Regions from separate parts of the Rathayibacter rubneri genome, predicted to be linked through region 2. Evidence: predicted binding sites of a transcription regulator. Region 2 holds the regulator's gene; the other holds the start of a gene.

Region 1 (15,703 bases), on a different contig from region 2:
GTCCCAGCGCGAGGCCTGGGAGCTCGAGTACGCAGCGGCGCAGGCCCGCTGGGAGGCCCACAAGGCTCAGGTCGCCAAGTCGCAGGAGGAGGCGGCCACCGTCTCCGAGGGCGTCTCGGTCGGCGGCGGCTTCACCAACGAGTCGACCACCGGCGGCACCCTCGCCGACGACGAGTCGCTCGCCGCGCTGCGCGAGAAGCTGTCCTCGAACAACTGATCGAGTGCACTCCACGAACGGCCGGTCCCCTCACGGGGGCCGGCCGTTCGGCGTTGCGGGGAGACGCTCCGGGAGGGCTGGGTAGGGTGGCCGCGTGCATCTCGTAGCCCTGACCGGAGGCATCGCCTCGGGCAAGTCGACCGTCGCCCGCCGCCTCGCCGAGCACGGAGCCGTGGTGGTCGACGCCGATCGTCTCGCCCGCGAGGTCGTCGAGCCGGGGGAGCCGGCTCTCGAGGCCATCGCCGAGCGGTTCGGCGCATCGATGATCCGGGAGGACGGCACGCTCGACCGCCCGGCCCTCGGGGCGGTGATCTTCTCGGACTCCGCGGCACGCGCCGATCTGAACGCCATCACCCATCCGGCGGTCACGGCCCGGTCGCAGCGGCTTTTCGCCGAGGCGGGTGCGGCGGATCCGGCGGCGGTCGTCGTCTACGACGTCCCCCTGCTCGCCGAGGGCAGGGGCTCGGCCGAGTTCGACGAGGTCGTGGTCGTGCACGCTCCGCAGCAGACGCGCATCGAGAGGCTGATCGCCCTGAGGGGTCTCACCGAGACGGAGGCGCGCTCGCGCGTCACCGCCCAGGCGAGCGATGAGGAGCGGCTGGCGCTGGCCGACCGCGTCCTCGACTCGAGCGGATCGCTGGAGCAGACGCTCGCCCGGGCCGACGAGCTGTGGGCGGAGCTGAGCCGGGCGCGGTGAGCGCCCCGCGCCGGCGGAGGAGGCGTTCGCCCGGAGCGCACGCCGCATCCGGTGTCGGTGGTCGCGGCTACGCTTCGACTCATGGAGCCAACCCGTGCCGTGCACCCGTTCGAGGTCGTCAGCGAATACAAGCCGAGCGGTGACCAGCCCCGCGCCATCGCCGATCTGAGCGCCCGCATCACCGCAGGCGAGACCGACGTGGTCCTCCTCGGCGCCACCGGCACCGGCAAGTCCGCGACCACCGCCTGGCTCGTCGAGGCCGTGCAGCGCCCCACGCTCGTCCTGGCGCACAACAAGACCCTTGCCGCTCAGCTCGCGAACGAGTTCCGCGAGCTCTTCCCGAACAACGCCGTCGAGTACTTCGTCTCGTACTACGACTACTACCAGCCCGAGGCGTACGTCCCGCAGACCGACACCTTCATCGAGAAGGACAGCTCGGTCAACGCCGAGGTCGAGCGCCTGCGGCACTCGACGACCAACTCGCTGCTCAGCCGCCGCGACGTCATCGTCGTCTCCACGGTCTCGTGCATCTACGGCCTCGGCCAGCCCGAGCAGTACCTCGAGGCGATGGTGGCGCTGCAGGTCGGCCAGCGGGTCGACCGCGACCGCCTCATCCGCAAGTTCGTGTCGATGCAGTACGCGCGCAACGACGTCGACTTCGCCCGCGGCACCTTCCGCGTCCGCGGCGACACGATCGAGATCATCCCGATGTACGAGGAGCTCGCGATCCGCATCGAGATGTTCGGCGACGAGATCGAGGCGCTCTACACGCTGCACCCGCTGACCGGTGACATCGTGCGCAAGCTCGACTCCGTCTCGGTCTTCCCCGGTTCGCACTACGTCGCCAGCCAGGACGTCATGCACCGCGCCATCGACACGATCCAGCAGGAGCTCGAGGTGCGGCTGGCCGACCTCGAGAAGCAGAACAAGCTCCTCGAGGCCCAGCGCCTGCGCATGCGCACCACCTTCGACCTCGAGATGATGCAGCAGATCGGCTTCTGCTCGGGCATCGAGAACTACTCGCGCCACATCGACGGGCGCCAGTCGGGAGAGGCCCCCCACTGCCTGCTCGACTACTTCCCCGACGACTTCCTCGTCGTCATCGACGAGTCGCACGTCACCGTGCCCCAGATCGGCGCAATGTACGAGGGCGACGCGTCCCGCAAGCGCACGCTCGTCGAGCACGGCTTCCGCCTCCCCTCCGCGATGGACAACCGCCCGCTGAAGTGGGAGGAGTTCAAGGAGCGCGTGGGTCAGACGGTCTACCTCTCCGCGACCCCGGGACGCTACGAGATGGGAATCGCCGACGGCATCGTCGAGCAGATCATCCGCCCGACCGGCCTGATCGACCCCGAGATCGTGGTGAAGCCGACGAAGGGCCAGATCGACGACCTCCTCGAGGAGATCACGCGCCGCACCGAGCGCGACGAGCGCATCCTCGTCACCACGCTCACCAAGCGCATGGCCGAGGAGCTCACCGACTTCCTGACGGAGGCGGGCGTCCGCGTGCGCTACCTGCACTCCGACGTCGACACCCTCCGCCGTGTCGAGCTGCTGTCCGAGCTCCGCGCCGGCGTCTACGACGTCCTCGTCGGCATCAACCTGCTGCGCGAGGGGCTCGACCTGCCCGAGGTCTCGCTCGTCGCGATCCTCGACGCCGACAAGGAGGGGTTCCTGCGCTCCTCGACGTCGCTCATCCAGACCATCGGGCGCGCGGCGCGCAACGTGTCGGGCGAGGTGCACATGTACGCCGACAAGGTGACGGACTCGATGCGGCTCGCCATCGACGAGACCGATCGCCGACGCGAGAAGCAGGTGGCGTACAACCTCGAGCACGGCATCGATCCGACTCCGCTGCGCAAGAAGATCGCCGACATCACCGAGGTCCTCGCCCGCGAGGGCGCCGACACCGCGAAGCTGCTCGCGGGTCGCGACGCCAAGAAGAAGAGCCCCACCCCGAACCTGCGACGCCAGGGTCTCGCCGCCAACGGGGGCAACGACCTCGAGGCGATCATCGGCGACCTCAACGGCCAGATGCTGCAGGCGGCCGGGGAGCTGAAGTTCGAGCTCGCAGCGCGACTTCGCGACGAGGTGTCGGAACTCAAGCGCGAGCTGCGGCAGATGGAGAAGGCCGGTCACCTGACCTGATCCGCAAGCTCGGAGGGGGCGGATCAGCGCCCAGCGAACGCCAGCCGGCGATGTCGGTGGCTCCGCATACACTTTCGAGGTGTCGATCTCGAACGCTGTCAAAGACCCCGCTCCCGCCCCTTCCGAGCACTCCCACCACCCCCACCGGTTCGTCTCCCAGCTGGACGACTCCGTCTCGAAGCTGGTGGTCAGCGGCGCCCGGGTGCACAACCTGCAGGACGTCGATCTCGAGATCCCCCGCGACTCGATGGTGGTCTTCACGGGACTCTCCGGGTCCGGCAAGTCCTCCCTCGCGTTCGACACGATCTTCGCGGAGGGTCAGCGCCGCTACGTCGAGTCGCTCTCCGCGTACGCGCGTCAGTTCCTCGGCCAGGTCGACCGACCGGACGTCGACTTCATCGAGGGCCTTAGCCCGGCGGTGTCGATCGACCAGAAGTCGACCAACCGCAACCCGCGCTCCACGGTCGGCACGATCACCGAGATCTTCGACTACATGCGCCTGCTCTGGGCGCGCATCGGAGTCCCGCACTGCCCGGTCTGCGGCGAGAGGATCTCGGCCCAGACCGTCCAGCAGATCGCCGATCAGCTCATGGAGCTCGACGCCGGCACGCGCTACCAGATCCTCAGCCCCGTCGTCTCGCAGAAGAAGGGCGAGTTCGTCGACCTGTTCAAGGAGCTCACCGCCGGCGGCTACTCGCGCGCCATGGTCGACGGCAAGCTGATCCAGCTCAGCGACCCGCCGACGCTCAAGAAGCAGTTCAAGCACGACATCTCGGTCGTGGTCGACCGCCTGGTCGCCGGGCCCGACATCCTCGGGCGGCTCACCGACTCGCTCGAGACCGCGCTGCGCCTCACCGACGGCATCGTGCAGATCAACTTCGTCGACGGCGAGGGCGACGGCGCGTGGACCACCTACTCCGAGAAGCTCTCCTGCCCCAACAACCACCCGATCTCGCTCACCGAGATCGAGCCGCGCACCTTCTCGTTCAACGCGCCGTTCGGAGCGTGCCCCGAGTGCTCCGGCCTCGGCACCCGCATGTCCGTCGACGACGAGCTCCTGCTCGGCGACCCCGACCTCAGCATCGCCGAGGGCGTCATCATCCCCTGGACCACCCAGGGCAAGGGCCTCTTCCAGTACTACGAGAAGCTGCTCGACGGCCTCTCGCGCGATCTCGGGTTCTCGCTGTCCACCCCGTGGAAGCGACTGAGCTCCGAGGTCCAGCAGGCCGTCCTCCACGGCGACAACTTCGAGGTCAAGGTCAAGTGGAAGAACCGCTACGGCCGCGAGATGAGCTACACGTCCGGCTTCGAGGGCGTGGTCCCCTACATCGAGCGGCAGTACGTGCAGGCCGAGACCGACGTCCAGCGCTCGCGCTGGGCCGAGTTCCTCCGCGAGGTCGCCTGCCCGGTCTGCAAGGGCACGCGCCTCAAGCCCGAGGTCCTCGCGGTCCTCGTGCACGGGGCGAGCATCGCCGATGTCGCCGACCTGAGCCTCGGCGACGCGCAGGAGTTCATGGGCAGGCTCGAGCTGACCGACCGCGAGGCGCACATCGCCGCGCAGGTGCTCCGCGAGATCAAGGCCCGCCTCGACTTCCTGATCGAGGTGGGGCTCAACTACCTCAACCTCTCGCGGGCCGCGGGGTCGCTCTCGGGCGGCGAGGCGCAGCGCATCCGCCTGGCCACGCAGATCGGCTCCGGCCTCACCGGCGTGCTCTACGTGCTCGACGAGCCGAGCATCGGCCTGCACCAGCGCGACAACCGCCGCCTCATCGACACCCTCATCAAGCTGCGCGATCTGGGCAACACGCTCATCGTCGTCGAGCACGACGAGGACACCATCCGCACCGCGGACTGGATCGTCGACATCGGACCGGGCGCGGGCGTCAACGGCGGCAAGGTCGTGCACTCGGGCTCCTACGCCGAGCTGCTCGAGAACACGCACTCCCTCACGGGCGACTACGTCTCGGGGCGCAAGTCGATCGAGGTGCCGAAGAAGCGCCGGAAGATCGACCGCAAGCGCGTCATCAAGGTGGTCGGGGCCTCGGCGAACAACCTGCAGAAGGTCGACGTCGAGTTCCCCCTCGGCGCGTTCGTCGCGGTCACGGGGGTCTCGGGCTCCGGCAAGAGCACGCTCGTCAACGACATCCTCTACCGGGTGCTCGCCAACCAGCTCAACGGCGCCCGCAAGGTGCCGGGCAAGCACACCCGCGTCACCGGGCTCGAGAACCTCGACAAGGTGGTGCACGTCGACCAGAACCCGATCGGCCGCACCCCGCGCTCCAACCCGGCGACCTACACGGGCGTCTTCGACCGCATCCGCAATCTGTTCGCCGAGACGACCGAGGCCAAGGCGCGCGGATACCTGCCGGGCCGGTTCAGCTTCAACGTCAAGGGCGGCCGCTGCGAGGCGTGCTCGGGCGACGGCACGATCAAGATCGAGATGAACTTCCTGCCCGACGTCTACGTCTCCTGCGAGGTGTGCGGGGGAGCGCGGTACAACCGCGACACCCTGACCGTGCACTACAAGGGCAAGAGCATCGCCGAGGTCCTCGACATGCCGATCGCCGAGGCGGCCGAGTTCTTCGAGCCGATCACGGCGATCCACCGCTTCCTGAAGACCCTCGTCGACGTCGGCCTCGGCTACGTCCGGCTCGGGCAGAGCGCCACCACGCTCTCGGGCGGCGAGGCGCAGCGCGTGAAGCTCGCGACCGAGCTGCAGCGCCGCTCCAACGGGCGGAGCGTCTACGTGCTCGACGAGCCGACCACCGGTCTGCACTTCGAGGACGTCCGCAAGCTCCTGCTCGTGCTCAACGGCCTGGTCGACAAGGGCAACACGGTCATCACCATCGAGCACAACCTCGACGTCATCAAGTCGGCCGACTGGCTGATCGACATGGGACCCGAGGGCGGTGCGGGCGGTGGCCAGGTCGTCGCGATCGGCACCCCCGAGAAGGTCGCGAAGGTGCCCGAGAGCCACACCGGCTCGTTCCTCGCCGAGATCCTCGAGTGACCGGGGTGGACGGACAGACCGAGGCATGACGCAGACCGTCGACTACCGGCCCAAGGCCGGCGAGATACCAACCCTCCCGGGCGTCTACCGATTCAAGGACGCCCGGGGCCGGGTCCTCTACGTGGGCAAGGCCAAGAACCTCCGCGCCCGGCTGAGCAACTACTTCGCGCCCCTGCCGAGCCTGCACGAGCGCACCCGGCGGATGGTGCTCTCGGCGTCCGGCGTCGAGTGGACCGTCGTGGGCACCGACGTCGAGGCGCTGCAGCTCGAGTTCACCTGGATCAACGAGTTCGACCCGCCCTTCAACGTCAAGTTCCGCGACGACAAGTCGTACCCCTACATGGCGGTGACCCTGGGCGACGAGGCGCCGCGGGTGATGGTGACCCGCAACTCCAAGATCCGCGGGGCGCGCTACTTCGGTCCGTACCCCAAGATCTGGGCGATCCACGAGACCATCGATCTGATGATCAAGGCCTTCCCGATCAGGACCTGCAACGACTCGAACTACAAGCGCGCGATGCAGAGCGGCAAGCCCTGCTTCGCCTCGCAGATCGGGCGCTGCGGCGGACCGTGCTCGCACCGGGTCACGTTCGCCGAGCACCGCGCGATGGTCGACCGCTTCGTGGCGTTCATGGGCAGCCACGACCGCCGGATGATCGGAGAGCTCGAGAAGGAGATGCGCGAGGCGGCCGCCGACTTCCAGTACGAGCGCGCGGCGAAGCTCCGCGACCAGGCGTCCGCTCTGGACGCCGTCCTCGCGAAGAGCGCGGTCGTCCTCAAGGACAACGTCGACGTCGACCTCTACGCGATCGTGCACGACGAGCTCGCCGCCTCGGTCCAGCAGTTCCGGGTCCGCGGAGGCCGCATCCGGGGCGAGCGCGGCTGGGTCGTCGACAAGGAGCTCGACATGACGACCGCGGAGCTCGTCGACACGGCGCTCCAGGCCGCCTACGAGACGGGCGACATCCCGCCGCGGGAGGTCGTCGTGCCCGAGCTGCCCGAGGACTCGGAGGCGCTCGAGGAGTGGCTGAGCGGACTGCGCGGCGCTAACGTGCGCCTGCGCGCGGCTCAGCGCGGCGACAAGGCCGCGCTGCTCGAGACCGCCACCCAGAACGCCGGCCACTCGCTGATGCTCTACAAGCCCCGCCGCTCCGCCGACTTCACCGCGCGCACGCAGGCCCTCGAGGACATCCGCGACGCCCTCGGCATGGAGGAGGCGCCGCTGCGGATGGAGTGCTACGACGTCTCCCACCTCAGCGGCACGAACATCGTCGCCTCGATGGTCGTGTTCGAGGACGGCCTGGCGCGCAAGGACCAGTACCGCCGGTTCTCCATCGCCGACTCCACCGACGACACCGAGTCGCTGCACCAGGTCCTGACCCGCCGGCTCGCCTATCTGAAGGAGCCGGTGGAGGCCGCGGCGGTCGATCCCGAGACGGGGGAGGCCAAGCGCCGCAAGTTCTCCTATCCGCCGAACCTCCTGATCGTCGACGGCGGCCAGCCGCAGGTCGCCGCGGCGCAGCGGGCTCTCGACGAGTCCGGAGTCACCGGCATCACGCTCTGCGGCATCGCGAAGCGGCTCGAGGAGATCTGGCTGCCCGACTCGGACTTCCCGGTGATCCTGCCGCGCAACAGCGATGCGCTGTTCCTCTTCCAGAGGATCCGCGACGAGGCGCACAGGTTCGCCATCACGCACCAGAGGCAGCGCCGCAAGCGCGACATCTCCTCCCAGCTGAGCGAGGTCCCCGGCCTCGGCGGCACCCGCGTCCGCGACCTGCTGAAGCACTTCGGCTCGGTCGCGCGACTGCGCGAGGCGAGCGACGCCGAGATCGCCGAGGTGAAGGGCATCGGCCCGACGCTGGCGGCGGCGATCCACACCCACCTGCACCCCTGACGGACGGCCTCGCAGGAGGCACGCCCTAGGCTGGAGACCAGGGCGCGCCCCGACCGAGGGCCCGAGATCCCACACACGAGCACGGAGACCGCATGAGCACGGAGAGCGAGCAGCAGGACGTGCTGATCGTCACGGGGATGTCCGGCGCAGGCCGGTCGACCGCCGCGAACGCCCTGGAGGACCTGGGCTGGTACGTCGTCGACAACCTCCCGCCGCAGATGCTGCGGCCGCTCGTCGATCTGGCGCAGCGCGCGGGGGACACCCTGCCCAAGATCGCCGCCGTCGTCGACGTCCGCGGCCGCGACTTCTTCGCCGACCTCGGCGAGATCGTCCGCGAGCTGCGCGCGGGGGTCGACCTCCGGGTCGTCTTCCTCGAAGCCACGGACGCGGCCCTCGTGCGCCGGTTCGAGCAGGTGCGTCGTCCCCACCCCCTGCAGGGACGAGGGACCCTCCTCGACGGCATCACGGCCGAGAGGACGCGCCTCGCGCAGCTGCGTGAATCGGCCGACATCGTCATCGACACGTCCGACCTCAACATCCACCAGCTGGCGACCTCGATCACCGAGCGCTTCGCCGAGGCGGGCCGCGCGGGACTGCAGGTCACCGTCATGAGCTTCGGCTTCAAGTACGGTCTGCCGACCGACGCCGACATGGTCGCCGACGCGCGCTTCCTCCCCAACCCCTACTGGATCCCCGAGCTCCGCCCGCACACCGGCCTCGACGAAGAGGTGAGAGACTACGTGCTGGCCCAGCAGGGTGCGGAGGAGTTCATCGACTCCTACTCGCGCGCACTCCGCCCGGTGCTCGACGGCTACCAGCGCGAGAACAAGCGCCACGCGACCATCGCCGTCGGATGCACGGGCGGGAAGCACCGCTCGGTCGCCGTGGCCGGCCGTGTCGCGGCCCGGCTGGCCGAGCTCCCGGGAGTCGCCGTCAACGTGGCGCACCGCGACCTCGGCCGAGAATGATCCCCGCGCGCTCCGCCGCGCACCCGACGTAAGGAAGACTCCGTGGCCCTCACCGCAGACGTCAAGGGCGAACTGGTCGCGATCGTCTCGCGCAAGAACACCGTCCGCGCCGCTGAACTGGCGACCGTCCTCCGCTTCTCCGGCGGACTGCACATCATCTCGAACCGGCTCGCCGTGGAGGTCGAGCTCGATTCGGCTCCTCTCGCGACCCGGGTCCGCCGCGACCTCGCCGAGCTCTACGGCGTCCGCAGCGAGGGGAGCATCGTCTCGGCCGGCGGCTCCCGTCGCACGACCAGCTGGCTCGTCCGCGTGGTCGAGGGCGGCGACACCCTCGCGCGCCAGACCGGCCTCCTCGACCAGCGCGGGCGTCCCGTCCGCGGCCTCCCGAACCGGCTGACCACCGGCTCCCGCGAGGAGCTGGCGGCCGTCTGGCGCGGCGCCTTCCTGGCGCAGGGGTCGCTGACCGACCCCGGGCGCTCGGCCGCGCTCGAGATCATCTGCCCCGGCAACGAGGCGGCGATGGCCATCGTCGGAGCGGCGGGTCGCCTCGGAGTGCAGGCCAAGTCGCGCGAGGTGCGCGGCGTCCACCGGGTCGTCGTCCGCGACGGCGAGAGCATCAGCGCGATGCTCACGCTCATGGGCGCGACGGCGACCGTCGCGAGCTGGGAGGAGCTGCGTCAGCGCCGCGAGGTCCGGGCGACGGCGAACCGCCTGGTCAACTTCGACGACGCCAACCTGCGCCGTTCCGCGCAGGCCGCTGTCGCCGCCTGCGCCCGGGTCGAGCGCGCGATGGAGATCCTGGGCGACGACATCCCCGAGCACCTGCGCTACGCGGGCCGGCTCCGCCTGTCGCACCGCGACGCCAGCCTCGACGAGCTCGGCCACCACGCCGACCCGCCGATGACGAAGGACGCCGTGGCGGGGCGTATCCGCCGTCTGCTCGCGATGGCCGACAAGCGCGCCTCCGAGCTCGACATCCCGGGCACCGACGCGAACCTCCCGCCGGAGCTCCAGGACCTCTGACCCGCGGATCCGCGGTCCTCCCGATCGTGCGAACGCTGAGTGTCTGCTGGTTGAACGGCGGAGGGACTCCGAGTGCGAAGGGGCCTCCTCACTAGACTGGGCACGTCGCTCAGGTCGCCTCCGGCGCCCGTTCTCCCCTCCGCGGGGAGGCGGATCGAGGCCGGTCGACCCCTCGAGATCGACGATCACGAACAGGAGATTGCGAATGGCTGACTACACGCTCGCCGAACTGCCCTACGACTACTCGGCTCTCGAGCCGAACATCAGTGGACGGATCATGGAGCTCCACCACGACAAGCACCACGCCACCTACGTGACGGGCGCCAACACCGCCCTCGCCGCGCTCCAGGACGCTCGCGACAGCGACAACCTCGCGAACGTGAACAAGCTGCAGAAGGACCTCGCGTTCAACCTCGCCGGTCACGTGAACCACACGGTCTTCTGGAACAACCTCTCGCCCGACGGAGGCGACAAGCCCGTCGGAGAACTCGCTGCGGCGATCGACGACTCGTTCGGATCCTTCGACAAGTTCCGCGCTCACTTCACCGCGTCCGCCCTCGGCATCCAGGGCTCCGGCTGGTCGATCCTCGCCTGGGACAGCCTCGGCGAGAAGCTCATCATCGAGCAGCTCTACGACCACCAGGGCAACCTGGCCGCGGCGACCGTGCCGGTGCTCCTGCTCGACATGTGGGAGCACGCCTTCTACCTCGACTACGTCAACGTGAAGGCCGACTACGTCAAGGCGTTCTGGAACATCGTGAACTGGGCGGACGTCTCCGCGCGCTTCGAGAAGGCCCGCGAGAAGACTTCGGGCCTGCTGCTACTGTCGTAGCGATGTCGGCGTCCCGGGCCCGGCCCGGGACGCCCTCACTGCGTCACCACCCTCCACTGCACCGTCCGGGTGCCCTTCCTCACCAGGAGAAATCTGTGTCCGTAAAGATCGGCATCAACGGCTTCGGCCGTATCGGCCGTAACTTCTTCCGTGCGGCCCTCGCCAAGGGCAGCGACCTCGAGATCGTCGCGGTCAACGACCTCACCGACAACAAGGCGCTCGCGCACCTCCTGAAGTACGACTCCATCACCGGCCGTCTGGACGCCACGGTGGAGCTCGACGGCGACAAGATCGTCGTCAACGGCAAGCCCATCATCGTGCTCGAGGAGCGCGACCCCGCCAACCTCCCCTGGGGCGAGCTGGGAGTCGACGTCGTCATCGAGTCGACCGGCCGTTTCACCAAGTCGGAGGACGCGCGCAAGCACATCACCGCCGGCGCCAAGAAGGTCATCGTCTCCGCTCCCGCCACCGGCAGCGACGTCGCGACCCTGGTCCTGGGCGTGAACGAGGGCACCTACGACCCCGCCACACACGACATCATCTCGAACGCGTCCTGCACCACGAACTGCCTCGCGCCGCTCGCCAAGGTGCTGCTCGACAACTTCGGCATCGAGCGCGGTCTCATGACGACGGTCCACGCGTACACCGCCGACCAGAACCTGCAGGACGGCCCGCACAGCGACCTGCGCCGCGCGCGCGCCGCCGCGGTGAACATCATCCCGACGTCGACCGGTGCCGCCAAGGCGCTCGGCCTCGTCATCCCCGAGCTCGTCGGCAAGCTCGACGGCTACGCCCTGCGCGTCCCGGTCCCGACCGGCTCGATCACCGACCTCACCGTCGAGCTCTCGAAGCCCGCCACGGTCGAGGAGATCAACGCGGCCTACAAGGCAGCAGCCGAGGGCGACCTCAAGGGCATCCTCAAGTACACCGAGGACCCGATCGTCTCGAGCGACATCGTGACCGACCCGCACTCCTCGATCTTCGACGCCGGCCTGACGAAGGTCATCGGCAGCCAGGTCAAGGTCGCCTCCTGGTACGACAACGAGTGGGGCTACTCCAACCGCCTCGTCGACGTCACCGAGTTCGTCGCCGGCAAGCTCTAAGGCCCCGAACCAGTGACGTTCCGCACTCTGGACTCGCTGGGCTCCCTCGCAGGCAAGCGCGTCGTCGTCCGCTGCGATCTGAACGTCCCCCTGAAGGACGGAACGATCACGGACGACGGCCGCGTGCGCGCGTCGGTGCCCACCCTCCAGCGGCTCGTCTCCGAGGGCGCTCGAGTCGTGGTCGTGAGCCACCTCGGGCGCCCCGACGGGGAGCCGAACCCGAAGTACAGCCTGGCTCCGGTCGCCGCGCGGCTCGGCGAGCTGCTCGACGCCCCCGTCTCCTTCGCCGAGGACACCGTCGGCGAGTCCGCAGCGGCGTCCGTCGAGGGCCTCGCCGCGGGCGAGGTCGTCGTGCTCGAGAACCTCCGGTTCAACCCGGGGGAGACGAGCAAGGACGAGACCGAGCGACGCGCCTTCGCTGAGAAGCTGGCCGCCTTCGGCGACGCCTTCGTCTCGGACGGCTTCGGCGTCGTCCACCGCAAGCAGGCCAGCGTCTACGAGCTGGCGGAGCTGCTCCCCAGCGCCGCGGGCACGCTCATCGCCGCCGAGCTCGAGGTGCTCGACCGCCTGACCGAGAAGCCGGAGCGCCCCTACACGGTCGTGCTCGGCGGCTCGAAGGTGTCGGACAAGCTCGGCGTCATCGACCACCTGCTCCCGCGGGTCGACTCGATCCTCATCGGCGGCGGCATGCTGTTCACCTTCCTCAAGGCCCAGGGCCACGAGGTCGGATCCAGCCTGCTCGAGGCCGATCAGATCGACACCGTGCTCGGCTACCTCTCGAAGGCCCAGGAGCTGGGCGTCGAGATCGTGCTGCCCACCGACGTCGTCGTGGCGTCGAAGTTCGGAGCCGACGCGGAGTACGAGACCGCTGCCGCGGACGCGATCGAGGGCACCCCGTGGGGTTCCTCCGGTCTCGGCCTCGACATCGGTCCGGACACCGCGACGCGCTTCGCCGAGATCGTCGCCGCGTCCAAGACGGTGTTCTGGAACGGTCCCATGGGCGTCTTCGAGATCGAGCCGTTCGCGGCCGGCACGAAGGCCGTCGCCCAGGCCCTCACCGAGGTCGACGGACTCAGCGTCGTCGGCGGCGGTGACTCGGCCGCCGCAGTGCGCGCCCTCGGCTTCGAGGACGAGCAGTTCGGCCACATCTCGACGGGAGGCGGAGCGAGCCTCGAATTCCTCGAGGGCAAGCGCCTCCCCGGACTGGAGGTCCTCGGATGGCAGTAGACACCCGCACCCCGCTCATCGCCGGCAACTGGAAGATGAACCTGGACCACCTCCAGGCCATCGCTTTCGTCCAGAAGCTCGCGTGGAGCCTGAAGGACGCGGATCACGACTTCGACGGCGTCGAGGTCGCGGTGTTCCCGCCCTTCACCGACCTGCGTCCGGTGCAGATCCTCGTCGACTCCGACAAGCTGCCGCTCAAGTACGGCGCGCAGGACCTGTCGAAGTTCGACAGCGGGGCCTACACCGGCGAGATCTCGGGTCAGTTCCTGAAGCAGCTCGACTGCGACTACGTGATCGTGGGCCACTCGGAGCGCCGCACGCTCCACGGCGAGACGGACGCGGACATCGCTGCGAAGACGGCTGCGGCCGTCAAGCACGGCGTCCCGCCGATCGTCTGCGTCGGGGAGACCGCCGAGGACCTCGAGAAGCACGGACCGTCCGCGGTCCCGGTCGCGCAGCTGAAGGAGGCCCTCACCGGTCTCCCCGCCGACGCCGACCTGGTCGTGGCCTACGAGCCCGTCTGGGCCATCGGCTCCGGTCAGGCCGCGACGCCCGAGCAGGCCCAGCAGGTCTGCAAGGCGCTGCGCGGCGTCGTCTCCGACATCCTCGGAGCCGAGACCGCGGCGAAGACCCGGATCCTCTACGGCGGCTCGGTGAAGTCGGGCAACATCGCCGGCTTCATGCGCGAGCCCGACGTCGACGGCGCCCTCGTCGGAGGCGCGAGCCTCCAGGTCGACGAGTTCGCCGCGATCGCGCGCTTCCGGAACCACGTCGGGGTCTGAGTTCCTGCGACAGAAGGGGCGGGCCCGTCGGGCCCGCCCCTTCTGTCGTCCACGCCGCCGGCTGTGCTTGTTTCCACGCCGCTCTTCGCGCGGCGTGGCGCGGTCGGCGGGTCGGGGTGGTTCCGTTCTGCAGAGCGTGTTGCGTCCGGCCACGACGATTCGCTGGCACGCGAATCGCCGGTTGGCCTCGCGGCGCGAGAGCCGTCGTCCGACCGACCGTCCGGACGGGGCCCATCTTCCCCCAACCCTCTTCTCCTCGATGTTCGCCTTTCTGGTCGGGGTCGGGGCGTCGCGCTCGGCGCGGGCGGAGGGGGTGGCCTCGTCGCGGCGACCGGCTCGGGTCTGGCGGGCGACCGAAGGGCGCGGGAAGGCGCTGCGACGAGGCCACCCCCTCCGCCCGTCTTCAGAGGTCGCAGCGCCGACGTATACAGCGGACAGAACACAGGGCGTCGTGATTCCGCGGAGATTCGCAGGCGCCGTTATACTCGACGGGGCGCGCAACGCGCCGGAACTTCGAAAGGTACCGCGTGGACATCCTCCAGGTCGTGCTCCAGGTCGTCCTGGGCATCACGAGCCTCCTGCTCACCATGCTGATCCTGCTCCACAAGGGGCGCGGCGGCGGACTGTCCGACATGTTCGGCGGTGGAGTCACCTCCAACCTCGGCGCCTCGGGCGTCGCGGAGCGCAACCTGAACCGCATCACCGTGATCCTCGGCCTCGTCTGGCTGGCGTGCATCGTGGTGCTCGGTCTCATCACCAAGTTCGACACCGGAGCATAGGGGTACACGGAATGGCATCAGGCGGCAGTGCAATCCGCGGTTCGCGCGTCGGCGCGGGACCCATGGGCGAGCAGGACCGGGGCTTCCACGCGGAGCGCGTGGCGGTGTCCTACTGGGACGCCCTCGGCAACGAGACGGTGCGCCACTTCTCGGCGGCCCTCCCCGAGGACGAGATCCCCGAGGTCATCGACTCCCCGCAGTCCGGTCTCCCGGCCGGTCGCGATCGCGACAACCCCCCGCAGGTCGCGAAGACCGAGCCCTACAAGACGCACCTCGCGTACGTGAAGGAGCGCCGCACCGAGGCGGAGGCGGCTCAGCTCCTCGAGGAGGCGCTGCAGCAGCTGCGCGCACGACGCGGCACCGCCACCCCCTCCTGATCCGGATCCGTCCGGAACGACGAAGGGCCCGATCCATCGGATCGGGCCCTTCGTCGTTCCACGGTGCGGGGCGTGCAGCCCGCTCCGCTCAGTAGCTCGGTGCGATGAGCGACTCCGGGACCTCGGCCGCCGCCTCCTGGTCGACGAAGAACACGGTGCGCTTGCGGCCGAAGGCGCCTGCCACCGGCACCTCGTTCGTGTTCGCGCCCGCGAGCGCGAGGCCCAGCGCCGAGGCCTTGTCGGCACCGGCGAGCACCATCCAGATCCGGTCCGACTGGTTGATCAGCGGCAGGGTCAGGGTGAGGCGCTCGGGTGGCGGCTTGGGGGAGTTGCGCACGGCGAGGACCCCCGGCTCGGCGAACCGGATCGCGGAGCGCTCGGGGAAGAGCGACGCGATGTGGCCGTCGGGCCCGACACCGAGGAACGTGATGTCGAACCGCGGGTAGTCGCGGCCCTCGGTCGCGTGAGCGCGCAGCTCGGCGTCGTACAGGGCCGCCGCCGCGTCGAGCTCGATGCCGTCGTCCGAGGCGGGCAGCGAGTGCACGTTCTCGGACGGGACGTCGAGCCGGGTGAACAGGTCGCCCGCCTGGACGTCGTTGCGGTCCTCGTGGCCGCGGGGCACCCAGCGCTCGTCCCCCCACCAGAA
Region 2 (15,703 bases):
GAAGGCACGGGCGAACGCCTTGAACTCCGCCTCGGCGATGTGGTGCGGATCGCGGCCGCCGAGCACCGTCACGTGCACGGTGAGACCCGCGTTGAAGGCGATGGCCTCGAACACGTGGCGGACCATGGAGCCGGTGAAGTGGCCGCCGATGAGGTGCAGGGCGAAGCCCTCCGGCTCGCCGCTGTGGACCAGGTAGGGGCGTCCGGAGATGTCGACGACGGCCTGCACGAGGGCCTCGTCGAGGGGGACGAGGGCGTCGCCGAACCGCGAGATGCCGCTCTTGTCGCCCAGCGCCTGCCGGATCGCGGTGCCGAGCACGATGCCGATGTCCTCGGCCGTGTGGTGGATGTCGATCTCGACGTCGCCCGTCGCGCGCACCCGGAGGTCGGTCAGCGAGTGCTTCGCGAAGGCGGTGAGCAGGTGGTCGAAGAAGGGCACGCCGGTCTCGAGATCCGCGACGCCGGTGCCGTCGAGGTCGATCGAGAGCTCGATGCTCGACTCGCTGGTGGCACGACTGAGGGAGGCGGTGCGCCCGGATGCGGCGCTCGGGGAGGTCATGGCAACCAGTCTATTCGCCGCCCCGCGCCCCTCCGCGGGCCGGAGCTACTCGTGCGCGAGCGCCGTCGCCGGGTCGGCGTCGGGTGCCGGCAGCGAGCGGAGCGCCTCGAGGAACGCCGTCGTCTCCTCCTCGGTGCCCGCGCTCACCCGCAGGTGCCCGGCGATCCCGACGTCGCGGATCAGGACGCCGCGCGCCAGGAGCGCCTCGAAGGTCGCCGTGGGGTCGGCGACCCCGCCGAAGAGGACGAAGTTGCTGCCCGTCGCGTGGGGCGTGTAGCCGAGCTCGCGGAGTCCGAGGACCATCCGATCTCGTTGCTCGATGATGTCGCCGACCATCGCGAGCATCTCGTCGGCGTGCGCGAGGGCGGCAGTGGCGGCCGCCTGAGTGAGGGCGGAGAGGTGGTACGGGAGGCGCACGAGCCGCAGTGCGTCGACGACCGCGGGGTCGGCGGCGAGGTAGCCGAGGCGCACACCGGCGAAGGCGAAGGCCTTGCTCATCGTGCGCGAGACGAGGAGCCGGGGCCGTCCGGGAAGCAGGCTGAGGGCGGTGTCGGCGTCCCTGCCGCCGAACTCGGCGTACGCCTCGTCGACGACGACGATCCCGGGGGTCGCGTCGTAGACGGCCTCGATGGTCGCCAGCGGAAGCGGCGTGCCCGTCGGGTTGTTCGGCGCGCAGAGGAAGACGATGTCCGGCTGCGCACGGCGGACCTGCTCCGCGGCGTGGTCGGCTCCGACCTCGAAGTCGTCCTGCCGGGGCGCGGGGATCCACTCGGTGCCGCTGCCGGAGGCGAGGATCGAGTACATCGAGTAGGTCGGCGCGAAGCCGAGGAGCGAGCGTCCGGGTCCGCCGAAGGCCTGCAGGACGTGCTGCAGCACCTCGTTGGAGCCGTTCGCCGCCCAGAGGTTGTCGGCGGTCAGTCCGTGACCGAGGTAGCCGGCGAGCGAGTCCCGCAGCTCCCGGAACTCGCGGTCGGGATACCTGTTGACGGTCCGCAGGGCGACGGACACCCGCTCGACGATGTCGGCGATGACGTCGTCGGGAACGGGGTGCGTGTTCTCGTTGACGTTGAGGGCGACGGGGACGATCTTCTGCGGGGCGCCGTAGGGCAGCTTGCCGCGGAGATCGTCACGGAGAGGAAGGTCGTCGAGAGTCGTCACCAGGGAATGGTAGCGGCGCCCATCGAGACGGGAGGGTCCGCCGTGGAGTCGCCCCGACGCTCCGCTCAGCGGACCAGCTCGTACGCGCCGGGAACGGCGAGGCGCTGACCGGGCTCGAGGCCGGCGCTCGGGAGCTGGTTGAGCGAGACGATGTCGGAGACGACGTCGCGCGGGTCGCTGTCGGGCGCGATCTCCTCGGCGAGGGACCAGAGCGACTCCCCCGCGCGGACCGTCACGTACTGGAACTCGACGTCGGAGGTCTCGCCCGAGGCGACCGCTCCTCCGCCGTTGAGCCCGAACGCGAAGGCGCCGGCGATGAGCGGGAGCGCTCCGAGGACGGAGAGGGCGGCACGGCCGCGGCGGGTGATCCGGAGTCGCGTGCGCACGACGGCGGGACGCTGCGTTTCGGCACCGTCGAGGACGGCGCTGCGGTGCTGGTGGGTGTGCTGATCGATCATGGGGATCGCTCCTTTCAGCAGGGATTCGGGGCGGACCTCGGCCGGGAGGCCGCCCCGAACCTCTGTTCCGAATATATCTTCGAAGAAAGCGGGAGGCAAGAGCCTGTCGCGTCGTATCCGTTGCCGAGAACGCGCGACACACTCGAACGAATGTTTCGAACGGGAACCCTTGCCGGATACAGTTTCGAGAGCCCGCTGGTAGTACAGCAGCGACCACCGACATCGGCGGTCGACCGGAACCCGGGCGGGCGCGCACGCGGGGTGCGCGCCGAGAGAGGATCACGTGAGCGACGCGCAGACCGCCAAGGCCAAGCAGGGCACCGGACGCCGCCGGAAGAACCTGAGCGCGAAGCAGCTCGCGATCCTCGACGCGATCCAGCGCTCGGTCTCGAGCCGGGGCTACCCGCCGAGCATGCGCGAGATCGGCGACGCGGTCGGCCTCGCCTCGCTCTCGAGCGTCACGCACCAGCTGAACCAGCTCGAGCTCAGCGGCTACCTCCGCCGCGATCCGAACCGCCCGCGCGCTCTCGAGATCCTCATCGACGTGCCGAGCTCGACCGAGGACGACGGCTCGTTCGAGTCGAGTGTGACGGTCGGCGACGCCGCGATGGTGCCGCTGGTCGGGCGGATCGCCGCCGGAGTCCCCATCACGGCGGATCAGCAGATCGACGAGGTGTTCCCCCTCCCCCGCCAGCTGGTGGGCAAGGGCGAGCTGTTCATGCTCAAGGTCGTGGGCGAGTCGATGATCGACGCCGCGATCTGCGACGGCGACTGGGTCGTCGTCCGGTCGCAGCGCACTGCCGAGAACGGCGAGATCGTCGCGGCGATGCTCGACGGGGAGGCCACGGTGAAGGTGCTGCGCCAGCGGGACGGCCACACCTGGCTGCTCCCCCGCAACTCGAACTTCGAGCCGATCCTCGGCGACGAGGCCGAGGTGCTCGGCAAGATCGTCGCGGTCCTGCGCTCCGTCTGAGCGCCGACGGCGAAGGGGGCGGACGGCTGCGCGCCGTCCGCCCCCTTCGTCGTTCCGAGCCCCGCTAGACGACCGCCTCCGCCAGCGCGAGGCGCGCCTCGGCCGCCGCCGCGACCAGGGAGCGCAGTGATGCGACCGTCTCGTCGTATCCGCGCGTCTTGAGGCCGCAGTCCGGGTTGATCCAGACCTGCCGCGCGGGGATGGAGCCGAGCGCGGTTCCGACGAGGTCCGAGACCTCCTCGACGCCCGGCACCCGCGGGGAGTGGATGTCGTAGACGCCCGGGCCGATGCCCCGGGCGAAGCCCGAGCGCTCGATGTCGACGACGACCTCCATCCGGGAGCGCGCAGCCTCGATGCTCGTCACATCGGCGTCGAGCCGGTCGATCGCGTCGATGACCACGCCGAACTCGGAGTAGCAGAGGTGCGTGTGGATCTGCGTTGCGGCACGGGCTCCTGCCGTCGCGAGCCGGAAGGCCCCGACGGACCACTCGAGGTACTCCGGCTGATCCGCCTTCTCGAGCGGCAGGAGCTCGCGGAGGGCGGGCTCGTCGACCTGGACGATGCGGATGCCCGCGGCCTCGAGATCGGCGATCTCGTCGCGCAGGCTCAGCGCCACCTGCACGGCCGTGTCCGCCAGCGGCTGGTCGTCGCGGACGAAGGACCACGCCAGGATCGTCACCGGACCGGTGAGCATGCCCTTGACCGGCCGCTCGGTGAGCGACTGGGTGAAGCTCGACCACTCGACGGTGATGGGTGCGGGGCGCGAGACGTCACCCCACAGCAGCGACGGACGCGTGCAGCGGCTCCCGTAGGACTGGACCCAGCCGTTGCGCGTCACGGCGAACCCGTCGAGGTTCTCGGCGAAGTACTGCACCATGTCGTTGCGCTCGGGCTCCCCGTGCACCAGCACGTCGAGGCCGATCTCCTCCTGCAGCGTCACCACCTGCCGGATCTCGTCGCGCATGCGCTCGACGTACTGCTCGTGCGAGAGCTCGCCGCGGGTCAGCGCGGCCCGCGCCGTGCGGATCCCCCGGGTCTGGGGGAAGGAGCCGATCGTCGTGGTGGGGAGCACCGGGAGACCGAGCGACTCCTCCTGCGCCGCCACGCGCTCCTCGTAGGGGACGCGGCGGTGGTCGTCGGCGGTGAGTCGTGCCGCGCGCTGCCGCACGGCGCCGTCGCGCACTCCGGGAGCGGAGCGGCGGTCCTCGAGCGCCGCGGTCGCCTCGCGGAGCGGCCGCTCGACGGCCGCCGCACCCGCGAGGAGCCCCTCGGCGAGGACGGCGATCTGCCCGACCTTCTGATCGGCGAACGCGAGCCAGGACGCCAGGCGCGGGTCCAGATCCGGCTCGTCCGTGACATCGTGCGGGACGTGCAGGAGGGACGTGGAGCTGGACACCGCGAGGCCGCCCGCGAGCGGTCGCAGCCCCTCGGCCGTCTCGAGGGCCGCCGCGAGGTCGCCCCGCCACACGTTGTGCCCGTCGACGACGCCGGCGACCAGCACCGTGCTCTCGAGCCCCGGGGTCGGTGCCGGCGCCGATCCCTTGACGAGGTCGATGCCGATGGCCTCGACGGCCGACGCGGCGAGCACCGGCAGGGCGTCGCGGAGATCGCCGTAGGGAGCCGCGACGAACAGTGCCGGGCGCTCGACCGCACCGCCGAGGACGCGGTACGCCTCCCGGACCGCAGCGAGCACCTCCGCTCTCCGCGCCTCGACCGACTCGGACACCAGCGCGGGCTCGTCGAGCTGCACCCAGTCGGCGCCCGCCGCGCGCAGCCGCGCCAGGAGCTCGACGTAGACCGGGAGGAGATCCGCCAGCCGGGAGAGGGGCGAGAACCCGGCAGGGGCCTCGTCCGTGGGCTTCGCGAGCAGGAGGTAGGTCACCGGTCCCACGAGCACGGGGCGGGTCGTGAAGCCGGCGTCCCGAGCCTCTTCAATTTCTCGCGCCCGGCGGTCGTCCGAGGGCGAGAACGACGTCTCGGGGCCGATCTCCGGCACGAGGTAGTGGTAGTTGGAGTCGAACCACTTGGTCATCTCGAGCGGAGCGCGCTCCCCGTCCCCGCGCGCCAGGGTGAAGTAGCCGGCGAGATCCAGCGGGCCGTCGGCGACGAGATCGGCGAAGCGCTGGGGGATCGCGCCGACGGCGACCGTGGTGTCGAGCACCTGGTCGTAGAAGGAGTGCGCCTCCGGGATCGAGGAGTCGGTGCGGCCCAGCCCCAGAGCGGCGAGGCGCTCGCGCGTCGCCGCGCGCAGGCCCGCGGCCTCGCGCTCGAGCTCGTCGGCCGACGCGGCACCACTCCAGAACGCCTCGACGGCCTTCTTGAGCTCGCGTCTGCGGCCGATCCTCGGGTAGCCCAGGATCGTTCCGGTCGGGAAGTCGGGTGCGGTCGTCGTCATGATGCTCTCTCCGTGATGAGGGTCGTGGTCGGGGCGGGAGTGGCGGCCAGGAGGCCGCTCTCGGCGAGGACGGCGAGGACCGCCTCGTGCCGGTTGAAGGCGTACAGGTGGACGGCGGGCGCTCCGGACTCGACGAGCGTGCGGACGAGACCCGCCGCGTGCTCGACTCCGATCCGAGCGCGCGCCTCGTCGTCGGGCTCGACGTCGAGCGCGATCGCGAGCTCGGCGGGCAGGTCCTCCCCGCTGAGCTCGAGCATCCGGCGGAGGCGGCCGGGGCTGGTGACCGGCATCACCCCCGGGATGATCGGCATGCGCACGCCGGCGGCTCGCGCCCGCTCGACGAAGCGCACGTAGTCGGCGGGGTGGAAGAAGAGCTGCGTGATCGCGAACGACGCCCCCGCCGCCTCCTTCGCGAGGAGCGCGTCGATGTCCTGCGACGACGACCGCGAGCGAGGGTGCCCGTTGGGGAACGCCGCGACCGCCACCTGGGCGCGCGGGCGCGACGCCGGATCCACTCGCAGCGCCGACGACCCCGGGACGGCGACCGCCCCGTAGGGCTCGCGCTCGGCCTGCACGCGGTGGATGAGCTGCACCAGCTCGGCCGCGCTGCCCAGCTCGCCGAGGAACGTCTCGCCGTCCGCGGTGCCCGCCGGAGGATCGCCGCGCAGAGCCAGGAAGCGGGTGACTCCCGCCTCGAGGAACTCGTGCACGAGCCGACTCGCCTCCGCGGCCGTCGACCCGACGCAGGTCAGGTGGGCGAGGGCCTCGACGGAGGTGTGCCGCCGGATGTGGCGGAGGAGCTCGAGGGAGGCGCGGCGCGACGAGCCGCCCGCCCCGTAGGTGACCGAGATGAAGGAGGGGCGGGCCTCGGCGAGGCGGTCGACGGTGCGCACGAGGGCCGCGGTCGCCGCATCGGTGCGAGGCGGGTAGACCTCGAAGGAGAAGGGGACCGGAGTCGGACAGTGCGTGTCCGGAGAGGTCTCCGAGCGGGTCGACGGCACAGCAGGCCCTCCGTTCCACAGTGTGTGATCGGTGGGGCGGGTGCCGGGCTCGGCTGTCGCTCCAGGCGCCGGGTGGCGCTCCGGGGTCCACAGTAGGAACGCCTCCGCTGCGCCGTCGAGGCGCGTGACGCGGTGTGACCGGGCGTGACGGAGTGTGTCGGAGGGCGTTGTGCGCGGCGGTCGGGCGTGCCCGGGACGACGGAGCGCCCGCGCCCCCTCGTCGGGGAGCGCGGGCGCTCGGGTGGTGCTGCTACGCCTCGACGGCCGCCGCCGGAGCGGCGAACTCGGCCAGCGGGCCGGCCAGGTCCTGGTGGACCAGCGCCTGCACGCGCGTGCCGCCGTCGACGTACGCGGTCGCGAGGATGCGGCCGTTGCGGTGCAGCTGCGAGATCACGTCGCCGCGGTCGTAGGGCACGAGCAGATCGAGCTCGACGTTCGGCTCGGGCAGGATCTCGGCGATCCGGGAGCGCAGCTCGTCGATGCCCTCGCCCGTCCTCGCCGAGACGAAGACCGCGTCCGGAGCGAGGCCGCGGAGGACGAGCCGAGCGCCCTCGTCGACGAGGTCGGACTTGTTGAAGGCGATGATCTCGGGGATGCTGCGGGCACCCACCTCGCCGATCACGTCGCGGACCGTCGCGATCTGCCCCGCGGGGTCGGGATGCGAGGCGTCGACGACGTGGACGATGATGTCGGAGTCGGCGACCTCCTCGAGCGTCGAGCGGAACGCCTCGACCAGCTGGTGCGGCAGCGCCCGCACGAAGCCGACGGTGTCGGCGAACGTGTAGAGGCGGCCGTCGGCCGTCTGAGCCTTCCGGACCGTGGCGTCCAGCGTCGCGAACAGCGAGTTCTCGACCAGGACGCCCGCGTGGGTCATCCGGTTGAGCAGGCTCGACTTGCCGGCGTTGGTGTAGCCGGCGATCGCGACCGACGGGACGGCGTTGCGCTTGCGGTTCGCGCGCTTGGCCTCGCGGGCGGGCTTCATCGCGGTGATCTGCTTGCGCAGTCGCGCCATGCGGGTGTGGATGCGACGGCGGTCGAGCTCGATCTTCGTCTCGCCCGGTCCGCGCGAGCCCATGCCGGCTCCCGCGCCCACCTGGCCACCGGCCTGGCGGGACATCGACTCTCCCCATCCGCGCAGTCGCGGCAGGAGGTACTCGAGCTGGGCGAGCTCGACCTGGGCCTTGCCCTCCCTGCTCTTGGCGTGCTGGCTGAAGATGTCGAGGATCACCGCCGTGCGGTCGATCACCTTCACCTTCACCACGTCCTCCAGCGCACGGCGCTGGCTCGGGGCGAGCTCGGTGTCGGCCACCACGGTGTCCGCGCCGAGCGCGGCGACGACACCGGCGAGCTCCTGGGCCTTGCCCTTGCCGAGATAGGTGCTCGGGTCGGGGTGCGGACGGCGCTGCAGCAGTCCGTCGAGAACGGTCGCCCCCGCCGTCTCGGCGAGAGCGGCGAGCTCGTGCAGCGAGTTCTCGGCGTCCTCGAGCGAGCCCTGCGAGTACACGCCGATCAGCACCACGTTCTCGAGGCGCAGCTGGCGGTACTCGACCTCCGTGACGTCCTCGAGCTCGGTCGAGAGGCCGGCGACGCGGCGCAGGGCCTGCCGGTCCTCGCGGTCGAACTGCTCGCCGTCCGAGTCCTCGCCGCCGTGCCCCGACGTCTGCAGCGCCTGGGCGCCGCCCGAGACGAAGCGCGAGTATCCCGCCGACCGCGACTGCGCGTTCGCCAGGACCCTCGAGACGACGTCCACGGCCTCGGTCGTGCCGGTCTCGTTCAGGTCTTCCGTCATCCGGATAACACTAACTCCTCAGGTCTTGATAGGTTCACTTCTCATGGTCGCCGAGCACTACTTCACGAGTACGCCCGACGGTGACCTCCGGCCCCGCAGGATCACGGCCCGTCTGGCGGGCCGCGACCTCGAGCTGACCACCGCCGGAGGCGTGTTCAGCCCCGGCCACGTGGATCTCGGAACCCGCGTCCTGCTGGACGCGGTCCCCGAGCCTCCCGCGAGCGGGGACCTGCTGGACCTCGGCTGCGGCTGGGGTCCGATCGCCCTCGCGCTCGCCCTCGGCGCTCCGGCCGCCCGGGTGTGGGCGGTGGACGTCAATCAGCGGGCGCTCGAGCTGGTCCGTCGCAACTGCGAGGAACTCGGCGTCACCAATGTCAACGCCGTCCTGCCGGAGGATGTTCCCGCGGACGTGCGGTTCGACGCCATCTGGTCGAACCCGCCGATCCGCATCGGCAAGGAGGAGCTGCACGCGCTGCTCGAGCGCTGGCTCCCCCGGCTGGCTCCCGGAGCCGACGGCTGGCTGGTCGTGCAGCGGAACCTCGGGTCCGACTCCCTGCAGAAGTGGCTCGTCGAGGCCTTCGACGAGCGGCTCGAGGTCGAGCGGGTCGCGAGCGCCAAGGGCTTCCGCGTCCTGCGGACCACCCGCTCGGCCTGACTCCCGCCTCGGCCTGACTCCCGCCTCAGCCTGACTCCCGCCTCAGTCGATGCGGATCGTGCCGGTGTAGACGAGATCGGCCGGACCGGACAGGCCCACGTGCTCGCCCTCCTCGGTGGCGAACATCGTGACTCCCAGCGTGCCGCCCGGGACGTCGACCCGCCACGACTGCGGCGCGCGGGCTCCCGCCCAGTAGCGCACCGCGAGGGCGGCCGCCGCGGCACCGGTGCCGCAGCTGAGGGTCTCGCCGCTGCCGCGCTCGTGGACGCGCATGCGGATGCGGCCGATCCCGTCGTGGATCAGCGGCTCCCCCGGCACGACGAACTCGATGTTCGCCCCGTCCACGGGCTCCGGCTCGACCTGGGGGATGTAGGTCAGGTCGGCGGAGTCGAGCTCCTCGTCGTTGCTGAGCGCGACGACGACGTGCGGGTTGCCGAGGTCGATGCCGAGACCCGGACGGGCGACCTTGAGCTCCTTGGCGCGCACCAGCGGCTCGCCGCCCGCCAGCTCCCAGCGGCCCAGGTCGACCTGGAAACCGGAGCCGCTGCGCGTGAGGTCGCGCACACCGGCGCGGGTGCCGATCGGGAGGGTGTCGCCCGGCTCGAGCTCGGCGAGCCCGCCCGCCAGGAGGAACGCCGCGTAGACGCGGACGCCGTTGCCGCACATCTCGGCGATCGACCCGTCGGCGTTGCGGTAGTCCATGAACCACTCGGCCTCCGGCTCCTCCGCGAGCGAGGCCGCGCCCTCGGCGATCGCCCTCGATCGCACGGCGCGGATGATGCCGTCGGCTCCGACGCCGAAGTGCCGGTCGCAGATCATCGCGATCTGCGCGGGCGTGAGGTCCACCTCACCGTCGGGGTCGCTGAAGAGCACGAAGTCGTTCCCGGTGCCCTGGCCCTTGGTGAAGTGCAGCTCGATCGTCATGGCGGACAGCCTAGCGAGGAGCGGAGTCGTCGACCTGGGCTGCGACCGCGGCCCGTGCCGCCAGATCCGGCGCTCCGGACGGGAGGCGGTGAGCGTCCCGGTAGCGGCGGAACCAGCTGTTCTGCCGTCGGGCGTAGCGGCGGGTGAGCGACTGCGTCGAGGCGATCGCCTCCTCCTGCGAGAGCTCGCCCGCACGCTGCCCGAGCGCCTGGGCGTAGCCGATCGCGCGGCTCGCGGTGACACCGCGCTCGATCCCGAGGGGCACCAGCCGCTCCACCTCGTCGAGCACGCCGTCGGCCCACATCCGCTCGACGCGCTCGTCGAGCCGCCGCACCAGGACGTCGCGGGGGGCCTCGAGGACCAGCAGCTCCGCCGGCCGCCAGAGCTCCGGCTCGTCCGACATCAGGGCGCTGTTCGGGGTGCCGGTGAGCTCGGTGATCTCGAGGGCGCGGACGATGCGCCGGACGTTGTGCGGACCGATCCGAGCCGCCACGACCTCGTCCACGGCGCGTAGGCGCTCGAACAGGACGGCGACGCCCTCGCGCTCCGCGGTCTCCTCGAGTGCACGGCGCACCTGCGGGTCCGTCCCCGCGAAGGAGAACTCGAAGACGACGCTCGAGACGTAGAGACCGGAGCCGCCGACCAGGATCGGCAGGGCCCCCCGCACCCGCACCTCGTCGACGACGCGGCGCGCCTCGGACTGGTACCGCGCGACCGACGCCTCCTCGGTGACGTCGAGGACGTCGAGGAGGTGGTGCGGGATCCCCCGCCGCTCGTCGGGGCGGAGCTTCGCCGTGCCGATGTCCATGCCGCGGTAGAGCTGCATGGCGTCGGCGTTGATGATCTCGGCCCCTCGACCGGCCGCGCGCACCCGCTCGGCGAGATCGAGGGCGAGCTCGGACTTGCCCGTGCCCGTGGCCCCGACGACGGCGATCAGCTCGGGTGCGCCCGCGTCAGCGCTCGCCATCGAGCGCGTCGTAGATCGGAGTCGTCAGCGCGGCCGGCCGTGCGCGGAGCGTCGGCAGACCGAGGGAGACCCGCGGCGCGCCGGTCCCGCCCGTCGACGGCGCGCCGGTCTGCGGCACGCCGCAGGACTCCGTCTGCGCACGGTCCCACGCGTCGCCCGCGCGGGTCCTGCGGATGCGCAGCGGCGCTCCGTCCGCGGAGTCGGCGATCAGGTAGAAGGGAGCGGCGCGGGTGATCCGGACCGAGGCGACGTCTCCGGGCCGCGGCTGCTCCGATCCGGCGGGCACGTCGAAGTGGACGAGCCGGCTGTCCTCGGCGCGACCGCTCAGGCGGTGCGTCTCGGCGTCACGCCGCCCCTCCCCCGTGGCGACCAGGACCTCGACCTCGCGACCGACGACGGTGCGGTTCTCCTGCTCGCTGATCGCGTCCTGCAGGGCGAGAAGGCGCTCGTAGCGCTCCTGCACCACCTGCTTGGGCAGCTGGTCCGGCATCGTCGCTGCGGGAGTCCCGGGCCTGATGGAGTACTGGAAGGTGAAGGCCGAGGCGAAGCGGGCCTCCTCGACCACGCGCAGCGTCTCGGCGAAGTCGGCCTCGGTCTCGCCGGGGAATCCGACGATGATGTCGGTGCTGATGGCGGCGTGCGGGATCCTCGCCCGCACCCGGTCGAGGATGCCGAGGAAGCGCTCGGAGCGGTAGGAGCGGCGCATCGCCTTGAGCACGCGGTCGGAGCCGGACTGCAGGGGCATGTGCAGCTGGGGCATCACCGACGGGGTCTCGGCCATCGCGTCGATGACGTCGTCGGTGAAGGCGGCGGGGTGGGGGCTCGTGAAGCGGATGCGCTCGAGCCCGTCGATCGTCCCGGCGGCGCGCAGCAGCTTCGAGAACGCCTGGCGGTCGCCGAACTCGACGCCGTAGGAGTTCACGTTCTGCCCCAGCAGCGTCACCTCGATGGCGCCGTCGTCGACGAGAGCCTGGATCTCGGCGAGGACGTCGCCCGGACGGCGGTCCTTCTCCTTGCCGCGCAGCGAGGGGACGATGCAGAACGTGCAGGTGTTGTTGCAGCCCACCGAGATGGACACCCACCCGCTGTACGTCGAGTCGCGCTTGGTCGGCAGCGTCGACGGGAAGACGTCGAGCGACTCGAGGATCTCGAGCTGCGCCTCGTCGTTGTGACGCGCGCGCTCGAGCAGGCTCGGCAGAGCACCCATGTTGTGGGTCCCGAAGACGACGTCGACCCACGGCGCCTTGTCGAGGATGACGTTCTTGTCCTTCTGCGCCAGGCAGCCGCCGACGGCGATCTGCATGCCCTCGTGCCGGCGCTTCACCGACGCGAGATGGCCGAGATTGCCGTAGAGCTTGTTGTCGGCGTTCTCGCGCACCGCGCAGGTGTTGATCACGACCACATCGGCCTCGGCACCGTCGGCCGGGACGTAGCCCGCCGCCTCGAGCGACCCGCTCAGCCGCTCGGAGTCGTGGACGTTCATCTGGCAGCCGAACGTGCGGACCTCGTAGGTCCTCGGACGGGCGCCGGCGACGGAGACCGGAGCGGGGATGAGCGTGGTCATGGTCAGGGATTCTACGCGCCGCTCGGAGCGCTCCCGGTGCGCCCTCGGGGCGGGAGCATCCCCACGCCGCTCAGCGGAAGCGGACGCTCGAGCCCGGCTTGCGGACGGTCTCGCGGACGACGCGCTGCACGAGGGCTCCGGAGTAGCCGCGACGCGCCAGGAACCCGGTCAGGCGCCGCTCCGCCACCTCGTCCGACAGGGAGCGCAGGCTCGGCAGGCGCTTGCGCGCGAGCTCGACGGCAGTGCGGTACTCGTCGTCGCCGTCGAGCTCGTCGAGCGCCGCGGCGATCGCATCGGGGTCGAGCTTGCGCCCGCGGAGCTCCTGCATGATCGAGGACCTGCCCAGCTTCTTGCGCTCGCGCAGCTGTGTGACCAGCTGCTCGGCCATCCGGTGGTCGTCGAGATAGCCGAAGCGCGCGAACCGCTCGAGGATCTCGAGTGCGTCCTTCTCGGCGACGCCCTCGGTGTAGAGGCGCGCCTCGACCTCGGCGACCGACAGGCTCTTGCGCGAGAGTCCCCGGACGATGCGGTCGGCGATCTGCTCGGGGTCGGGCTCCTCCGGCAGCTCGAGCGCCTCGTCGTCCTCGTCGGCGGCCGCCTCGAGCGGAGCGGGCTCGGACGCCGCGGGAGCGGCCGGGGAGCGGCGGGCGACGTGCGCCGACAGCTCGGCGATCCGATCCGTCGGCCCGTCGCCCGCGCCCGCAGGAGCGGAGGCGGACGCCTCCGGCTCCCGCTCGCCCTCGGTGACCCAGGGGAGGAAGGCCACGGGACGGCCCTCGGCCCTCTCCCCGTTCACGTCTCGCACCGGGCTCAGGCGCCCTTGCGGACGGGCTGCTTGGCGACGGGCTGCTTGGTCTCGATCGCGACCGGAGCGGCGTCCTTCACCGCGTTCGGATCGGCGACGACACCCAGCTTGATGAGGATTCGCTTCTCGATCTCGGCCGCGATGTCGGGGTTGTCGATGAGGAACTGACGCGCCTTCTCCTTGCCCTGCCCGAGCTGGTCGCCGTCGTAGGTGTACCAGGCTCCCGACTTGCGGACGATCTCGTGCTCGACACCGAAGTCGATGAGGCTTCCCTCGCGCGAGATGCCGATGCCGTAGAGGATGTCGAACTCCGCCTGCTTGAACGGCGGCGCCATCTTGTTCTTGACGACCTTGACGCGGGTGCGGTTGCCGACCGCGTCGGTGCCGTCCTTCAGCGTTTCGATGCGGCGGATGTCGAGGCGGACCGACGCGTAGAACTTGAGCGCCTTTCCTCCGGCGGTGGTCTCGGGGCTTCCGAAGAAGACGCCGATCTTCTCGCGGAGCTGGTTGATGAAGATCATCGTGGTGTTGGTGGTGTTCAGTCCGCCGGTGAGCTTGCGCAGCGCCTGGGACATGAGGCGCGCCTGCAGACCGACGTGCGAATCGCCCATCTCGCCCTCGATCTCGGCACGCGGCACGAGTGCGGCGACGGAGTCGATGACGATCAGATCGATGGACCCCGAGCGGACGAGCATGTCGGCGATCTCGAGGGCCTGCTCTCCGGTGTCGGGCTGGGAGACCAGCAGGGAGTCGATGTCGACGCCGAGCTTCTTGGCGTACTCGGGGTCGAGCGCGTGCTCGGCGTCGATGAACGCCGCGATGCCGCCGTTGCGCTGCGCGTTCGCGATGGCGTGCAGCGTCAGCGTCGTCTTTCCGGAGGACTCGGGGCCGTAGATCTCGACGATGCGCCCGCGCGGGAGCCCACCGATGCCGAGCGCAACGTCGAGGGCGATCGAACCCGTCTGGATCACCTCGACGGGGGCGCGCTCGTCGCTGCCGAGGCGCATGACGGCGCCCTTGCCGAACTGGCGGTCGATCTGCGCGAGTGCGGTCTCGAGGGACTTCTCGCGGTCTGAGGAACTGGGCATGGCCGTCTCGCTCTCGTGTCGGGGTGGTATCGCCTACAGGCTGTCGCGTCGTGCCGGTGGTGCCGCCGTGGTGAACACGACGCCGGCCGGCTGCGACAAGGCGGTGAAGCAGGTCCGTTGACTTGTCATCACGGTATGCCGGACCACCGACATCGGCGGCCGGCAGGAGCGCCTCCGTGGAGACGGTGGCGTTCCTGCTTCTGTGGAGGAGCCTAGACCCGATCGAACACGACTTCGATCATGGGCACCCGGCGTGTCGAACACGACTTCGGGCAGGGGGGCGCCACCGGCTCAGCGGCGACGGCTCTTCGGGTCGATCCCGTGCCACCGGCTCTCGGGCACGTCGCTCGCGCGGCACAGGGCGAGCCACACCTCCCGGGGCTCGGCGCCGTCCCGGAGCGCCCGGTCGGCGGTCCGGCCGTCGAGCTCCGTCAGCACGAGATCGGAGACGAGCACGCGGGCGTAGGACGCCCCGAACTCGTCGTCGACCAACTGCCGGAACTCGCTCAACCTCATGACTCCACGCTAACCGCAGGTGCGGCCACCCGGGAACGACGAAGGGCGCCCTGGCCGGAGCCGGGGCGCCCTTCGCGTGGAATGGAGGTGAGTGATGAAGCGGGCGGAACCGTCTACCGCGTGACGAGATCCGCGTCGAATCCGGCGACCATGTCGGCCGGGATGGTGTCGGGAATGGTGTCGATCCCCTCGATCACCGCGAGCCGGTCTCCGACCTCGCGCATGATGACGGAGATGGGGGTGTCGAGCGCATCGGCGACAGAGGCGAGGATCTCCGAGGAGGCCTCCTTCTGACCGCGCTCGACCTCGCTGAGGTAGCCCAGAGCGACACTCGCCTTGCTGGCCACCTGGCGCAGCGTGCGACCTTTCTGCAGGCGGAAGTCCCTGAGGACATCGCCGATCTCCTGACGAACTAGAACCATTGGACCCTCCTTCTCCACGTCAACCGCTTCTTCGTCCACGGTCTCGTCGAGTGATGCCGGAGCACGGATTCGAAGGGGGTGTGTACGAAGGAACCGGATAGCTGTTCACTACCCGGCTCGTGTGAGTCGACTCTAATACCGGATGACTGGACTTTGCGTGTGAGCGACGTCAGATGTAACCGGGGCGAAACCCAGGGCATTCCACGATTCCGGAGCGATTCCGGAACACTCAGTCGGACTCGTCCGACGAGCGCGAGACGGTCTCGGCGGCGAGGCTCAGGGCCGCCTCGACGCTCGCCGCTCGGATCGCCGCGCGGTCGCCCTCGAAGCGGTGCTCGCGCACCGTCTCGAGACCGCCGAGCACCACGGCGACGAAGACCGTGCCCACCGCGCGGCCTCCCTGCGGGTCCGGCCCCGCGACTCCGGTGGT

What was found. Region 2 encodes LexA, which represses DNA repair genes until DNA is damaged. Its sites were predicted from a motif close to TCGAACANNTGTTCGA; they were not measured.
Region 1: a site for LexA is predicted at 3,125-3,140, ahead of uvrA (excinuclease ABC subunit UvrA). Genes of this name have one in related genera too.

The regions. Positions count from the first base shown of each region.
Region 1 is NZ_JAMRYM010000001.1:50,235-65,937, reverse strand. It holds gene rpsA (30S ribosomal protein S1) at 1-217, shown strand, start outside; gene coaE (dephospho-CoA kinase) at 312-914, shown strand; gene uvrB (excinuclease ABC subunit UvrB) at 996-3,062, shown strand; gene uvrA (excinuclease ABC subunit UvrA) at 3,223-6,072, shown strand; gene uvrC (excinuclease ABC subunit UvrC) at 6,098-7,966, shown strand; gene rapZ (RNase adapter RapZ) at 8,059-8,934, shown strand; gene whiA (DNA-binding protein WhiA) at 8,977-9,957, shown strand; gene NB037_RS00255 (superoxide dismutase) at 10,163-10,789, shown strand; gene gap (type I glyceraldehyde-3-phosphate dehydrogenase) at 10,885-11,892, shown strand; gene NB037_RS00245 (phosphoglycerate kinase) at 11,905-13,119, shown strand; gene tpiA (triose-phosphate isomerase) at 13,110-13,901, shown strand; gene secG (preprotein translocase subunit SecG) at 14,429-14,680, shown strand; gene NB037_RS00230 (RNA polymerase-binding protein RbpA) at 14,692-15,057, shown strand; gene pgl (6-phosphogluconolactonase) at 15,146-15,703, opposite strand, start outside.
Region 2 is NZ_JAMRYM010000015.1:10,565-26,267, reverse strand. It holds gene hisB (imidazoleglycerol-phosphate dehydratase HisB) at 1-558, opposite strand, end outside; gene NB037_RS05905 (histidinol-phosphate transaminase) at 604-1,719, opposite strand; gene NB037_RS05900 (LysM peptidoglycan-binding domain-containing protein) at 1,782-2,174, opposite strand; gene lexA (transcriptional repressor LexA) at 2,458-3,147, shown strand; gene metE (5-methyltetrahydropteroyltriglutamate--homocysteine S-methyltransferase) at 3,212-5,542, opposite strand; gene NB037_RS05885 (methylenetetrahydrofolate reductase) at 5,539-6,435, opposite strand; gene hflX (GTPase HflX) at 6,794-8,332, opposite strand; gene NB037_RS05875 (class I SAM-dependent methyltransferase) at 8,376-8,987, shown strand; gene dapF (diaminopimelate epimerase) at 9,030-9,911, opposite strand; gene miaA (tRNA (adenosine(37)-N6)-dimethylallyltransferase MiaA) at 9,922-10,878, opposite strand; gene miaB (tRNA (N6-isopentenyl adenosine(37)-C2)-methylthiotransferase MiaB) at 10,865-12,442, opposite strand; gene NB037_RS19830 (regulatory protein RecX) at 12,513-13,208, opposite strand; gene recA (recombinase RecA) at 13,253-14,335, opposite strand; gene NB037_RS05845 (DUF3046 domain-containing protein) at 14,627-14,851, opposite strand; gene NB037_RS05840 (helix-turn-helix domain-containing protein) at 14,965-15,273, opposite strand; gene NB037_RS05835 (CinA family protein) at 15,503-15,703, opposite strand, start outside.